Regions from separate parts of the Paenibacillus terreus genome, predicted to be linked through region 3. Evidence: predicted binding sites of a transcription regulator. Region 3 holds the regulator's gene; each other region holds the start of a gene.
What was found. The regulator Rex, encoded in region 3, represses fermentation and respiration genes when NADH is low (regulators of the CRP and FNR family bind a similar motif). The targets are predictions, from matches to a motif close to TTGTGAAATATTTCACAA.

Region 1 (4,777 bases), 160 kb from region 3:
TCGAGCTGCCGATCCATTTGGGCAGAGCAAGCAGGGCAGAGCTCTCTTAGATTGTTTTGATAGACAGATCCGCATTTTGGGCAGTTGGAAACTTGCAGCTTCATGCCGGTCCCCCCATTTCTTATATAGTAATATAATACTATGACCATAAGACTATATCCATGTAAATATAGGATATTTATACTAGCTTCGCATGTTTTTTTCTCTCCCCAGAATAGTTTATGCTCCTAGTCTATGAAATATGCCTATTTTTATAGAAAAAAAAGAGATACCCTGCAATACGCTGCATTGCAAGGCATCTCTTGTATATAATGTTATCTGATATTCCGATCGATTTAAATGCGGCAGATTTCTTTGGGGCAGAGCTCGCAGTGGCAGATCCCTTGCAGCATTTCGAGATTTTTGATCACGATCATGCCTCCGTCATACTCGACAGCCCCTTTTTTCCGCAGATCGCTCAGCATACGGTTTACGCTTTCTCGCGTGGCTCCGATCATATTGGACAGGTCGGTGTGCGTTATTTTTTTATTGATCACTACGTCCTCGCCATGAGGCTCACCATATGTGTTGTGCAGACGAATCAGGGTGGAGCACAGCGCCCCCGGCTTGCCATACAGCATCAGGTCACGGAACTTGGTTTGCGTAATTCGGTGATAAGACCCCATCCATTTCATGAAGTCAATGGCAAAGTCGCAGTGCTGACAAATGAGCAGCTCCAGATCATGATGATCGATCACGCCAACATCGCTGTCTTCCAGAACCTCGGCGGAAAAGCTGTGCTTAGAGCCGAAGAAAGGGTCCGCCTGTCCGATCATGTCGCCTGTCTGATACATATAGAGAATGAGTTCTTTGCCTTCGTCTGTCGTTTTTGTAACTTTGACGCGGCCTTGCTTCAGATAGAAGATTTTGTCCGACGTATCCCCTTCCCAGAACAGATGGGCGCCTTCAGGAATGTGCCGGTCCTTCATGACCGCGAGCAATTGGTTGAAGCTTCCCGGCGAGAAGCAAACGGTGTTGCCTCGGTGTTCGATGACCATTTCAGGGTTTCTCATCTTCCATTTCCCCTTTATTAATGTCTGTGTTTTGTAAATCTGTGTATTTGCAACTTTTGTATTTCAAAATTAATTATATACCTGGGGCGGTGATTTTTGGGGGTGATCGGAAGGTGAAAAGTGGCGAATTTCAAAACTTTGTGATTATTTTCACTACAACTAAAATCAAAATTGAATTAAATTGTGAAAAAAATCACATAATTGAAATGACACCTATGATACGATCAAGCCGTAAAGAGAAATCAATATAAAACGGGGAGGATGAGGACCATGCTGCAGATGAAAGATCTCCGAAGCCGTGATGCCACCTGATCTGTTCTTAAGCATACCATATCATGTGAATATTTTCACTAATCCGTTCGAAATGAATCTGAATTTTATCAATAACATTACACTTATGGATGTGGCAGGGAGTTAAACTTAGTCCGCAAAGAGGAGCCAATCCAAAGTGATCAGGAGGATGAGGGGAATGGCAGTAAAAAATGAGGCAGCCAAAGCGGCGGAAGCGCAGCAGACGGCAGAGCAGTATATCCAGACCTTGATTGACAAGGCGAATGCCGCGCAAAAAGCGTTTATGGATATGACCCAGGAGCAGATCGACGATATCGTGCAGGCCATGGCTTTGGCCGGCCTCGATAAGCATATGTATTTGGCGAAAAAAGCTGTTGAAGAAACCGGACGTGGTGTGTATGAGGATAAAATTACGAAAAACATCTTCTCTACCGAATATATCTACCACAACATTAAGTATGACAAAACGGTAGGTGTAATTGAAGATAACGATTTTGACAGCTTCCAGAAAATTGCCGAACCGGTCGGCATTATTATGGGCATCACCCCGGTCACAAATCCGACATCCACCACGATGTTCAAAGCGCTGATCTCCATCAAGACGCGCAACCCGATCATTTTCGGCTTCCATCCTTCCGCACAGGAATGCAGCAAGGAGGCGGCCAGAATCCTGCATGAAGCGGCTGTCAAGCATGGCGCTCCGGAGAACTGCATCCAGTGGATAGAAGCTCCGACCATGGATAAAACGAATGCTTTGATGAATCACCCTGATGTGGCGCTCATTCTGGCAACCGGCGGGTCCGGCATGGTCAAGGCAGCATACAGCTGCGGCAAGCCGGCGCTTGGCGTGGGCCCAGGCAACGTACCTTGCTTCATTGAAAAGTCTGCCGATCTCAAGCAGGCGGTGACAGACCTCATCCTCTCGAAATCGTTCGACAACGGCATGATCTGTGCCTCGGAGCAGGCTGTCATTATTGAAGAAGCCATTTACGACCAGGTGAAAAAGCTGATGACCGCAAACGGCTGTTACTTCGTCAGCAAGGAAGAGGCCGCCAAGCTGACCAGCGGTGCGATGAATGTTGAAAAATGTGCGGTCAATCCGGCCATCGTTGGCCAATCTGCCATGAAAATCGCCGAGATTTGCGGGATAACCGTACCTGAAGGCACAAAAATTATCGTTGCCGAGCTGGAAGGCGTAGGACCGAAATTCCCATTGTCTGCAGAAAAACTGAGCCCGGTGCTGGCCTGCTATAAAGTAAAAAATGCGGAGCAGGGCATCGAGCGTGCGGCGCAGGTCGTTGAATTCGGAGGCATGGGCCACTCTTCGGCCATCCATTCCCATAACGAAGAGGTTATTCAGAAATTCGCGAACCGTCTGCAAACCGGCCGCATCATCGTTAACTCGCCTTCAACCCACGGCGCCATCGGGGATATCTATAATACGAATTTGCCGTCCCTTACGCTGGGCTGCGGTTCTTACGGGCGGAACTCGACAGCGTCCAACGTATCGGCAGTGAACCTGATCAACGTGAAAAGGGTGGCGAAACGTACGGTGAATATGCAGTGGTTCAAGGTGCCTTCCAAAATTTATTTTGAGAAAAACTCGACACAGTATCTTGCCAAAATGCCGGACATTTCGCGGGTGGCGATCGTTACCGACCCGATGATGGTGAAGCTTGGTTATGTTGACCGGGTAACGCATTACCTGCGCCAGCGTCAGACCCCTGTAGCGATCGAAGTGTTCTCCGAGGTTGAGCCTGATCCGTCAACGACAACGGTGGAACGCGGCACGGAAATGATGGCACGCTTCCAGCCAGACTGTATCATCGCCCTGGGCGGCGGATCGCCAATGGACGCTGCAAAAGGCATGTGGCTGTTCTATGAATATCCGGATACGGATTTCAACAATCTGAAGCAGAAATTCATGGATATCCGCAAACGGATTTACAAATATCCGCGGCTTGGCCAGAAGGCCCAATTCGTAGCCATTCCAACAACGTCGGGTACCGGTTCCGAAGTGACATCTTTTGCGGTCATTACGGACAAAAAGCTGGGCAATACGAAATATCCGCTGGCAGACTATGAGCTGACTCCGGATGTAGCGATCATCGATCCTGAATTTGTATATTCGCTGCCTAAGACTGCTGTTGCCGATACCGGTATGGACGTGCTGACCCATGCGATTGAAGCCTATGTCTCGGTGATGGCCAGCGATTATACCGATGGTCTGGCAATCAAGGCGATCCAGCTGGTGTTCCAGTACCTTGAGAAATCGGCATTGACTGGCGATAAACTGGCGCGCGAAAAAATGCATAATGCGTCCACTCTGGCGGGCATGGCGTTTGCCAACGCCTTCCTGGGCATCAACCACAGCCTTGCGCATAAATGGGGCGGCCAGTATCATACGGCGCATGGACGCACCAACGCGATTCTGATGCCGCATGTCATTCGTTACAACGCCAAGAAACCTACGAAATTCGCGTCGTTCCCTAAGTATTCGCACTTTGTGGCGGATGAACGCTATGCGGAAATCGCCCGCATTCTTGGACTGCCTGCACGGACGACGGAGGAAGGGGTTAACAGTCTGATTGACGCGATCCGCAAGCTCAACAAAACATTGGGCATCGAGGAATCGTTCCAGCAGCTCGGCATTGACCCTAAAGACTTCGAATCACGTGTCGATTATTTGGCAGACCGCGCGTTTGAGGATCAGTGCACCACTGCCAATCCGAAGCTGCCGCTGGTCAGCGAGCTGGCCGAGGTATACCGCAACGCTTTCTATGGGCGCTTTGACCAATAATAATGGCTGTTATTCCAGCACTCCAGGCTCTCCCGATATAGGAGAGCCTGGGCTTCAGCTGGTATAAGTTAACCTTGTGATAAAAATCACTTATATTGTGATTTTTATCACATAAGAACAAGCTTCATTATTTTACAATGGAAATGTAAAGAAATCCTGAATAAAATCATGGAGGGATAGACATGTCGGTGATTGAGAGAGAAGTACAGGAGCAGCAATCGGGATGGCGCGGGTTTAAAAATGGCAAGTGGAGCAGGGAAGTCAATGTCAACAATTTTATTGAGTTGAATATTGATCCATATTATGGGGATGAACAGTTTCTTGTTGGTCCAACCTCCGACACGACGGCGCTTTGGGCGATTATTTCCGATTTGACCAAGAAGGAGCTGGCGAACGGTGGCGTACTGGATGTTGATGTGAATACACCTTCGACCATCACATCCCACAGACCGGGCTACATCGATAAGGACAAGGAACAGATCGTTGGTGTGCAGACGGATGCACCATTCAAGCGTTCCCTGCAGCCGTTCGGCGGCATACGGATGATGATCGACGCCTGTAAGGCCTACGGCTTTGAAGTTCCGCAAAATATCATAGAGATATTTACGAATATTCGCAAAACGCACAACCAGGG
Region 2 (4,777 bases), on a different contig from region 3:
ATCAGTAACTCGGACTCGTCCCGCTCCGGCCCGGCGGTCGAGCATAGCTTGATAAAGCTCAAGTGACGGCTGCTCCGGCTCTTCGATCTCGTCCGAAATCGTGGCTTGCAACTGAAAGAGATCGCTATTCGGAAGGGGGGTAAGTCCAAACATGCCTTCCTTCGACACCCAGATATGAATGTGATCGCGATCCAGGCCTTCCAAGCGAAGGTCTCCCAAGTACCATCGTTTATTTTCATAGGTGTCCCCAACGAGGGACAAGTTCAGGAGCTTGCGAATGGGGCTCTTGCCGCCGTCCGCGCCAACGGCATAGCGTGCTCGGATTTGCCGGGTTCCTTCCGCTGTTTCCACAGTCACGGTGACCCCATCCTCATCTTGGCTCAGATCAACGGCTGTAGATCCAAGTTCGACTTGACCACCGAACTTGGCATACTGTTCACGCAGAGCTGCTTCCACATCAAATTGGGCAATCCAGAGCGGATCAGGGTAAGGTGACCCGAGATTCTCGCTCGCGGGGACCGTAATACTTGACTTGTCCAAGAATGAACCATCCGCATTGTAGTAACGAACTGGAAGATCAACCACCCCATTCCGAACAATGCTGTCCACGACCCCCAGATCGTCCAAGACTTCGAGGGCACGGGGTTGGATGGCTTTGGCCTTGGATGCTGTATTAAAGGAAGTGGAGCGCTCGATGATTCGATGAGAGATGCCATGACGTGCCAGATCGCAGGCCAGCGTAAGTCCCGTTGGACCTGCTCCGATAATAAGAACATCAATGGTTGGTGAAGTGGAATTCATGATAGTTGCCTCCTTGTAAGTTCGGGATAAAAATATACTACACCGTACAGTGTAGTTTGTAAAGTGAAAAAAATTCGATACCTCCTATCCAATTGTGATGGAGTTGCTATGAAACGAAATACATTTTATACTCAACCGTATAGTGTAATATATATAGAGTTTTCCTGATCAAGCTGAAATGTTTTGGGAATTAAAGTCCGGGGGTAAAGGTATGACAGACAATTTAACGAATAAACCACGGCGCGAAAGCACCATCCGTAAACGCGCCGACATTCTCGCGGCAGCGCGACAGTTGTTCCTGACGGAAGGATTCAACCAATCAAGCGTCGACGCAGTGGCAGCGCAGGCGAACGTGTCCAAGCGGACGGTCTACGATTATTTCGGCGATAAACGGTCGCTGCTGCTTGTCGTCGTTGAGGAGACGTGGCAAGCGATTATGGCTTCGATAGAACAGGCCATAGAACACAACCTTCAGGAAGTCTCCGATCTTGAGCAAGCGCTTATCGCGTTCTGCGAGCAAATTATGACGTCAACCATCGGGTCCGCCGATTATGCTGCTCTTCTGCGGCTTGTGAGGACGGAAGCAGAGCACTTGCCGGATTCGATGTATGACCAAATGGACCGGATGTCGGAGGAAGAGCTCGCCAGGCGCTTGGCCGAATTCGGGCAGCGCGGATGGTTGACGGTGCCGGATGCCCAGCTTGCCGCGAAACATTTCGCTGCTCTGACATTTATGTTGGTTTTGAGTTATCCGGGACAGGAACGTCAAGAGGAAGATAGCCGGAGCCAGCGGCTCATTGTCGAAGGGGTTCGTGCCTTCCTTCGCGCCTATGCGCCTGAACATCGGGAATGAACCTGCAAGGGGCTGACCCCAAAATCTTCGAATGACGACATGGGAACATCCTAAAAATCCCCTCTGGACGAGAGTTTAGTCCAGAGGGGATTTTTTCAAGCGCCAAGGAATATTTTCATGTCATCCTCAACGTTTGTTATACCGCCGATTCCGAAGTTTTCCACCAAAACCTTGGCGACATTGGGGGAGAGGAAAGCGGGCAGTGTAGGGCCAAGATGAATATTCTTCACGCCAAGATGCAGCAGGGCAAGCAGGACGATAACCGCCTTCTGTTCATACCAGGCAATGTTATAGGAGATTGGCAGCTCGTTAATATCGTCAAGCCCGAATACCTCTTTCAGCTTCATGGCGATCACGGCGAGTGAATAAGAGTCATTACATTGTCCAGCGTCCAGTACGCGGGGGATGCCGCCAATTTCACCAAGGTCAAGCTTATTGTATTTATATTTGGCGCAGCCTGCAGTCAAAATAACAGTATCGCGCGGAAGCTGCTCGGCAAAATCGGTATAGTAGCTGCGTGATTTCATGCGTCCGTCACAGCCTGCCATGACAAAAAATCTTTTGATGGCTCCTGTCTTGACCGCTTCTACCACCTGGTCGGCGACGCTCATAACGGCCTCATGGGCGAAACCGCCGATGATTTCCCCCGTCTCAAGCTCTGTCGGAGGCAGACAGCGTTTGGCCTGCTCAATCAAAAGCGAGAAATCCTTAGGCTGGCCATTCTCCCCTTCCGGGATATGGTGAACTCCCGGATATCCGGTGTTTCCTGTTGTATAAATACGGTCGATATAGCTCTTTCTGGGGGGAACAATGCAGTTGGTTGTCATTAAAATGGGACCGTTGAAGGCCTCGAATTCTGCATTCTGCTTCCACCACGCATTGCCGTAGTTGCCTACGAAATGATCATATTTCTTGAAAGCAGGGTAGTAGTGGGCGGGAAGCATCTCGCTGTGGGTGTATACGTCGATACCCGTACCCTCGGTTTGTTTCAGCAGTTCTTCCATGTCCTTCAAATCATGTCCGCTAATCAGAATGCCCGGGCGATTCCGCACTCCAATATTCACCTTTGTTATTTCCGGATGGCCATAGGTGCTGGTATTGGCCTCATCGAGCAGGGCCATGACCTTCACGCCGAATTTGCCGGCCTCCATGTTCAAGCTGATCAGATCGGCTGCGTCCAGGGTGTTGTCAAGTGTCGCAGCAAGCGCCCGGCGCATGAACAGGTCAACTTCCTTGTCCGTGTAATTCAGCTGCCATGCATGATAGGTGTAGGCGGCCATGCCTTTCAGCCCGTAGGTCAGAAGCTCGCGCAGAGAACGGATGTCTTCATTGGTTGTAGAGAGAACACCGACCTGCCGGGCTTTGGCATCAAAATCCTGCTCGCTGTCAGCTTGCCATATGGCCGCATCAGGGAGAGCCGTGGCTGCATCCGGAAACTGCTCATTCCGGTATGTAAACACCTTTTGCCGGAGAATCAGCGCTTCCCGAATTTTGTCTACAAAGATCGCCCGGTCGAAGTTTGCATTCGTAATCGTGGCAAATAAGGAATCCGTGATAAACAGGGAGACACGGTGATCCAGCTCCTCCGGAAGCCGTACATCCAGGCTGAGAAAGGAGATTCCTTTCAGCAGGTAGACAAGCAAATCCTGCAGGTTGGCCACATCATGCGGCTTGCCGCAAACCCCGGCCACCGTACAGCCTGTGCCCTTGGAAGCCTCCTGGCACTGGAAACAGAACATGGACGGCTGGCTGGTTAATCGGTCCGTTTCGTTATGAATCATAAGTAAATACCTCCCGGATCAGATTGAATGAATGACGGTTAGTGGTTGGTTTCTTTACTGACATAGGAAGCATAACCCATGGTAAAGCGAGGTCTTGTGATTCGAATCACAACTTTTCAGACCTATTTGTTTTTATACAGACCGCAATTCAAATCAAATGTAAATATAATTAAAAAGGTATAATGAACTCATCAAGGGCCGTTAAAAGCTTGACAGCAGGGAGGCGCAGGATGAATTTATATGAAAGCAGTATCTTAAACGCCGTTGCATATATGGAAGAACGGATGGACAAGGAGATTACTTTAGATGAAATTGCAAGTGTGGCGGCTTTTTCGAAGTTTCACTTTACACGTTTATTTAAGAGCATCGCAAGGGAAAGCATCAGCGAGTATATCCGAAAGCGGAGGCTTACTTTGGCTGCAAGGGCACTCATCGAAACCGATGCACCTATTCTGGAACTGAGCCTTTGCTTCGGCTACAGTTCCCAGGAGGCTTTTACACGTGCGTTCAAGAGCTACATAGGGATGTCGCCCCAGAGCTATCGCCAAAAGGGCAGTCATCATCACAATTTGTACAAAGAAAGCTTAACGGATACACTTGCCAAATTAACAAAGCAGGAGTCGACCTGTAGAGTAAGAATAATTGAGCAGCCTTCCTTCTTGATCGGAGGCATTGCTTTGGGGGAAATGTTAAGCAATCATGCGATCTCCAGATTGTGGAATCGTTTTTATGAGGGACTCGCAAAATGCGGTATTGATCCGGAAACAGCCGTGTGTTATGGCTATGAGAGTCTGGATGACGATGACAGCAGCTATTATGTCGCCGGCATTCCAGTGCCTTCACTGGAGCAGCTGCCGGATGGATGGACGGGCATCCATGTTCCTGAGCACAAGTATGCTGCATTTGAGCTGGACAATATCATTGAGCATATCCCGTATGTGCTGGAGGAAATTTATAAAAATCAGCTTCCAGCTATGAACTTGAAGCCTGTCTCAAATTTCAGCCTGGAGTTTTATGACGAAAATTATTCGACAAATGACAAAAACAAACAGCATTCAAATTTTAATTCCTGTTGAATAGGAGGAAAAAAATATGTATATCGGCAATGGAGCTTATTGTTATGCAAACTCGGCAAGCATGTTCATTAGAGAAACAGGTGAAGGCGTGCCGCCTTATTTGCTGGAGGTGCTGTCTGGTGTTGGCCTTGGAGCTACCTTATACGAAAGCGGCAGTTTATTTCTGCATAACAATACGGCCGATCCGGATGTTGGCATCTCGAAAGCCATGTCTATTTTAGGCTACTCTTTTATAGAAAATTTTTCTGATCAGGAAGCAGAATGCC
Region 3 (4,777 bases):
CTCATCCTGTTTAATAGCTATTTGGGCGCTGGAGACGCCCGGATATTTAGTCACTACCTGCTGCAGCGGATTCTGAATCGCCATATGACGGTACAGGAACCATCCGCCGAACAACACGGAAGCTGTAATTATCGCCGTTAAAGCAATAGGCAAAATACGAAGTTTCAAAAAAACGTCCTCCTCTCAAACATAAAATATCAGCAGAAACGTCGTTGGGACTTTTTTTGAACTGTGAGGCAAAAGGAGCCCTTTTAGACATAACAGTCTATCACTAGTATAAACCTGAGTATATCATATCGTATATCACTTTTCGAAGGCAAAGTTTGAACAGTTTATAAAATTTGTAATAATTTTTTTAGATTTCATAAAGTATAAACTTCCGGCAGAAGCTTCCTGAAATCGCAAGAAAAACTTCCGCTAAGCGCGGTCTGGCTTCTTTGAAAGTACGTCGATAACGTTTTTCTTACAAACGGATAATTTGCACAGAAAAATACGCAATAAGTAATAATTTTGCCTAATGCAAAAATGCTCCGGCCGCAGCCGGAGCGATTGCTCTTGCATGATCGTGTTCCAGCTCTCTGTCACTGCAGGGTGTTGGGCAGCTGAAAAGGAGTGCCTACCGGACTTCCGTCCGCAAATTTGTAAAATTGATAATAATAGCTGTTATTGATTTTGTAGAACAGCTGCCAGACATATTCACCATTAAAAACACCCGGCAGCAGACGCACAATCTCAAGGTCGGGATTTGCAGACGTAATCGCTGTGCGCATCTGCTCCTCGCTCACACCATTTTGCAGCAGCTCGCTATGCACGCCCTCGGTTCCCTGCTGCGGTATATCCTGCCCGTCCTTTATCGATTGAAAAGGCACCCATACCATCATCTTTCTATTCTCGGCATCCGTGCCTTCCACCACCCAATAGGTATCAGCCCACACGCTTTTCCACGTCTTATCCGTTGCAACCAGACCTGCTGTCTGTTTCGCTTTGAGAATGGCGGTGCTCTCCTCCTGCTTCGGCCCCTGGGTAACATAAGAATAATACCAATACATGGCGATCAACAGCAGGATGAAAATAAACACCCCGTAGGCGATCATCGTTTTTCTGTTTTTCAATCCAAGCTTCCTTTCCGATGGTGTGGTTTGATCAGCGGGAGAGCAGGCCGGTAAACGCCGCTTGCGCTTCGTGCTTGATCCGTTCCTCATCCATGGTCAGGCATTCGCCGTTCCTGACAACCTGACGGCCGTCTACCCAGACGTGCAGAACATCCTTGGCGCTGGCCGAGTACACGGCGTGGGAAACGAGATCCGTTTTCGGCAGAAAATGCGGCTGGTCGATATTCAAGGCAATAAAGTCGGCCTTGCTGCCCGCAGAGAGCGATCCCACTTCCTTCAGGGCAATCGATTTGGCACCATATTCCGTAGCCATGCGCAGGGCTTCGCCCGCCGGAACGGCTGTCGGGTCGCCTGTGACACCCTTATGAATCAAAGCGGCCAGCCTCATTTCCTCGAACATGTCCAGGTTGTTGTTGCTTGCCGGACTGTCCGTTCCGAGCGACACGGTTACCCCTGCTTTAAGCAGCTCTGTCACCCGCGCCACTCCGCTGGCGAGCTTGAGGTTGCTTCCCGGATTGTGGGAAACGGCCACCTTGCGCTCCGCAAGCAGGGCAATCTCTTCATCATTCAAATGCACGGCATGCGCGACCAGGGAAGGACGGGAGAAGAAGCCCAGCTTATCCAGATGCGCAACGGGACGAAGACCATATTCTCGTACGTTCTGCTCCACCTCGGCCGCCGTTTCCGACATGTGGGTGTGGAGCGGCAAATCGAGATCATGAGCCGCCTGCACAAACTGCTCAATAAAGGCCGGCGGGCAGGTATAAGGCGCATGCGGGGACATCATGGCCGTGATCCGGCCGCCCGCCTGACCGTGCCAGTTCTTCGCAAAGGCAACAGCCTCCGCCAGTTTGGCGCGCTGCTCCTCTTCCGAGCACAGTCCGATGGCGCCGCGCATGAGGCTGGCGCGGATGCCGGATTGCTCGACCACCTTGGCTACTTCATCCATATGGTCATACATATCCAGAAAAGCCGTTGTGCCTCCCTTGAGCATTTCTAGTACGGACAGCGACGTCCCCCAGTAAACATCGGAGGCGGTAAATTTGGCTTCCATGGGCCACATTTTTGTTTGCAGCCATTCCTGCAGCACCATATCGTCTCCATAGCCCCGCAGCAGCGACATGGCGGCATGCCCGTGCGTATTGATCAGACCCGGCAGGAAGAGCAGCCCTGTGCCGTCAACCGCCTCTGTGGCTTCCTCTCCTGCGGGCAGCTCTTCTCCGATATAGGTGATCCGGCTGTCTTCAATGATCATATAGCCGTGGACAACCGCTTTTTCCTCACGATTCACCGCGAATGCCCCATTTTTAATCAACCATTTATTGGTCGTCATTTTCATTGTCATCCTTTCCGTTCTCCAGGTAATAGGCCAGGCTCAGCAGGTCTGTCGTAAAGTCCGTGGCATGAATGCGGATATGCGGAGGTGCCTTGATGATGGTCGGGGCGAAATTCAGAATCGCCCCAATACCGCTCTCGATCATCTCGTCAGCCACACGCTGGGCTTCAAAATCCGGTACGGTAATAATTCCGATCCGGATGTGCAGCTGTCTGACCGTTTCTCTCAGCTCGTCCATCGGTTGTACGGTCAGGGTGTTGATTTGGTGCCCGATCTTGGCCGGCGAGGAGTCGAAAACCGCCACAATTTTCATATTATCCTTTAAATAAGCGTTGTAATTGGACAGCGCCTGTCCGAGATTACCGGCCCCTACCAGCGCAACGTTGATTTGCTGGTCTATTTTGAGAATATGGCGTATTTTATCGATCAGATACACTACATCGTAGCCGATGCCCTTGCGTCCGAAATCGCCGAAATAAGCCAGATCCTTGCGGATCTGCGCCGGATTCAGGTCCAGCTTCTGCCCGAGCTCCTGGGATGAAACCGTCGTGACCTCCCGCTTATGAAGCTCGTTCAGATAGCGCAGGTAGACGGGCAGCCTGCGCACCACGGCCTCGGATATTTTGTCTGCTTTCATGCATAATCCTCCTAAATTCACGGACTAATGAAACGTTATGAGCTTTATTAGCTGCCCGCTTCCTCATGAAGCCATTCGGAAATACGGGGCACCATCTGCTCTGTTTGCATATGCTCTATTTTCGGCCCCGGCAGGGAGTAGAGAAAGTGCTTCCCGTAATAAGATTCGATGACACGGGTATCATACACGATGACTACTCCACGGTCCTTGGCTGTACGAACGAGGCGCCCGAAGCCCTGCTTGAAGCGGATGACCGCCTGCGGCACGGACAGCTTCATGAACGGGTTCTTCTTCTGCTCCTGAAGCAGTTCGCTCTTCGCCTCCAGCAGCGGGCTGTTCGGGGGCTGGAAAGGCAGTCTGACAATGGCCAGACAGGTCAAGGCCTGCCCGGGGATATCAACGCCCTCCCAGAAACTGCTTGTACCAAGCAGGACAGATGCCTTGGCTTCCTGGAACCTTCGTGTCAGCTTGCTGCGGCTGCCGCTGTCCATGCCCTGCCCCAACACCGTAATTTCGCTCGATGCCAGCGCCTCCTTGAGCGGCTCGTATACCTGCTTAAGCATCCTGTACGAGGTAAAGAGCACAAGCATCCGTCCTTGCGTTGCCTGAGCTGCGCTGCGCAGCGAGTCCACAAGCATGTCTACGAATCTGGCGTCCCCGACGGTCCCTTTTACGCTCGGGAAATCCCGCGGGACGACCAGCAGCGCCTGCTCCCGATAGTTGAACGGGGACGGCAGCAGGGATGTTAGCAGACCGCCTGCCTCCGCTGCCTCCTGAAGACCAAGCTGGTCAATCATGTACTGAAATGATTTATCCACGGACAAGGTAGCGGAGGTAAGCACCACGCTTTTTTTCTTGTCAAAAAACATCTCCTTCAGCTGCTGGCTGACATCCACCGGCACGGCATAAAATTGCAGCGATTTCCCTTTAAATTGGCCGCTCGCTTCAAGCCAGTACACAGTCGTCAGGTCATCCATTTTAATAAAGAAGCGAAGGCTGTCACGGAAGGCTGCCAGATCTTTAAACAGTCCTGCAATATCAGTGACGAGGCTTTCTGCACCGTAATCGTCCTGCTCGTCCTTGATTTCCTGCAAAATTCTGTCTCCCTTGCGGACGATTTCCCCGAGCCCGACATAGATCTGGTTTTCCAGCTGCTCCGCATCCCCCCAGCCCTTCGGTTTGGCGGAAGGCTTGAACCTGGCAGAGAATTGTCCGGTCTCTCCGGGAGAGGCGTCGCTCCGTTCAGGAAGCAGCCCGAAGAGCAGATCGCTGAGCTTGTCCCAGGTCTCTTTAACCTCCACTACCTCCGGGTACAGGCTGTCGATCACATAAGCCCATTCCGCCCCCTTCTCATGCCCCGAGGACATCAGCTGCTGGCGCAGGGCGGGAAGCTGACCGTTCTTGCTGTCCTTGAACAAGCGGGTCAGCGCATGCACGAACGTGAAATATTTCATATGAATGCCCAGATGTTTGCCTGCCACTTCTTCCAGATGATGCGCCTCGTCAATGATGAGATGCTCATAAGCGGGAAGCAGCTGATGGCTGGCTTTGACATCCGTGAACAGCTTGGAGTGATTGGTCACCACAACATCTGCCGTTCCGGCTTCCTGGCGCGCTCTATGGTAATAGCATTTGCGGAACCACGGGCATTGTCTGCCAAGGCAGGAGTCGGAGTCGCTTGCAACGGTTTCC

Region 1: a site for Rex is predicted at 1,234-1,251, ahead of adhE (bifunctional acetaldehyde-CoA/alcohol dehydrogenase). Genes of this name have one in related genera too.
Region 2: a site for Rex is predicted at 3,530-3,547, ahead of hcp (hydroxylamine reductase). Genes of this name have one in related genera too.

What each region holds. Positions count from the first base shown of each region.
Region 1 is NZ_JBHIRX010000005.1:4,443-9,219, forward strand. It holds gene ACE5KN_RS11095 (hypothetical protein) at 1-104, opposite strand, end outside; gene ACE5KN_RS11100 (Crp/Fnr family transcriptional regulator) at 336-1,052, opposite strand; gene adhE (bifunctional acetaldehyde-CoA/alcohol dehydrogenase) at 1,522-4,143, shown strand; gene pflB (formate C-acetyltransferase) at 4,326-4,777, shown strand, end outside.
Region 2 is NZ_JBHIRX010000004.1:354,937-359,713, reverse strand. It holds gene ACE5KN_RS10800 (FAD-dependent monooxygenase) at 1-801, opposite strand, end outside; gene ACE5KN_RS10795 (TetR/AcrR family transcriptional regulator) at 980-1,654, shown strand; gene hcp (hydroxylamine reductase) at 1,750-3,435, opposite strand; gene ACE5KN_RS10785 (AraC family transcriptional regulator) at 3,666-4,511, shown strand; gene ACE5KN_RS10780 (YobF C-terminal domain-containing protein) at 4,528-4,777, shown strand, end outside.
Region 3 is NZ_JBHIRX010000005.1:161,462-166,238, reverse strand. It holds gene ACE5KN_RS11950 (hypothetical protein) at 1-168, opposite strand, end outside; gene ACE5KN_RS11945 (cell wall elongation regulator TseB-like domain-containing protein) at 582-1,112, opposite strand; gene ACE5KN_RS11940 (amidohydrolase) at 1,144-2,445, opposite strand; gene ACE5KN_RS11935 (redox-sensing transcriptional repressor Rex) at 2,432-3,085, opposite strand; gene dinG (ATP-dependent DNA helicase DinG, 3'-5' exoribonuclease type) at 3,133-4,777, opposite strand, start outside.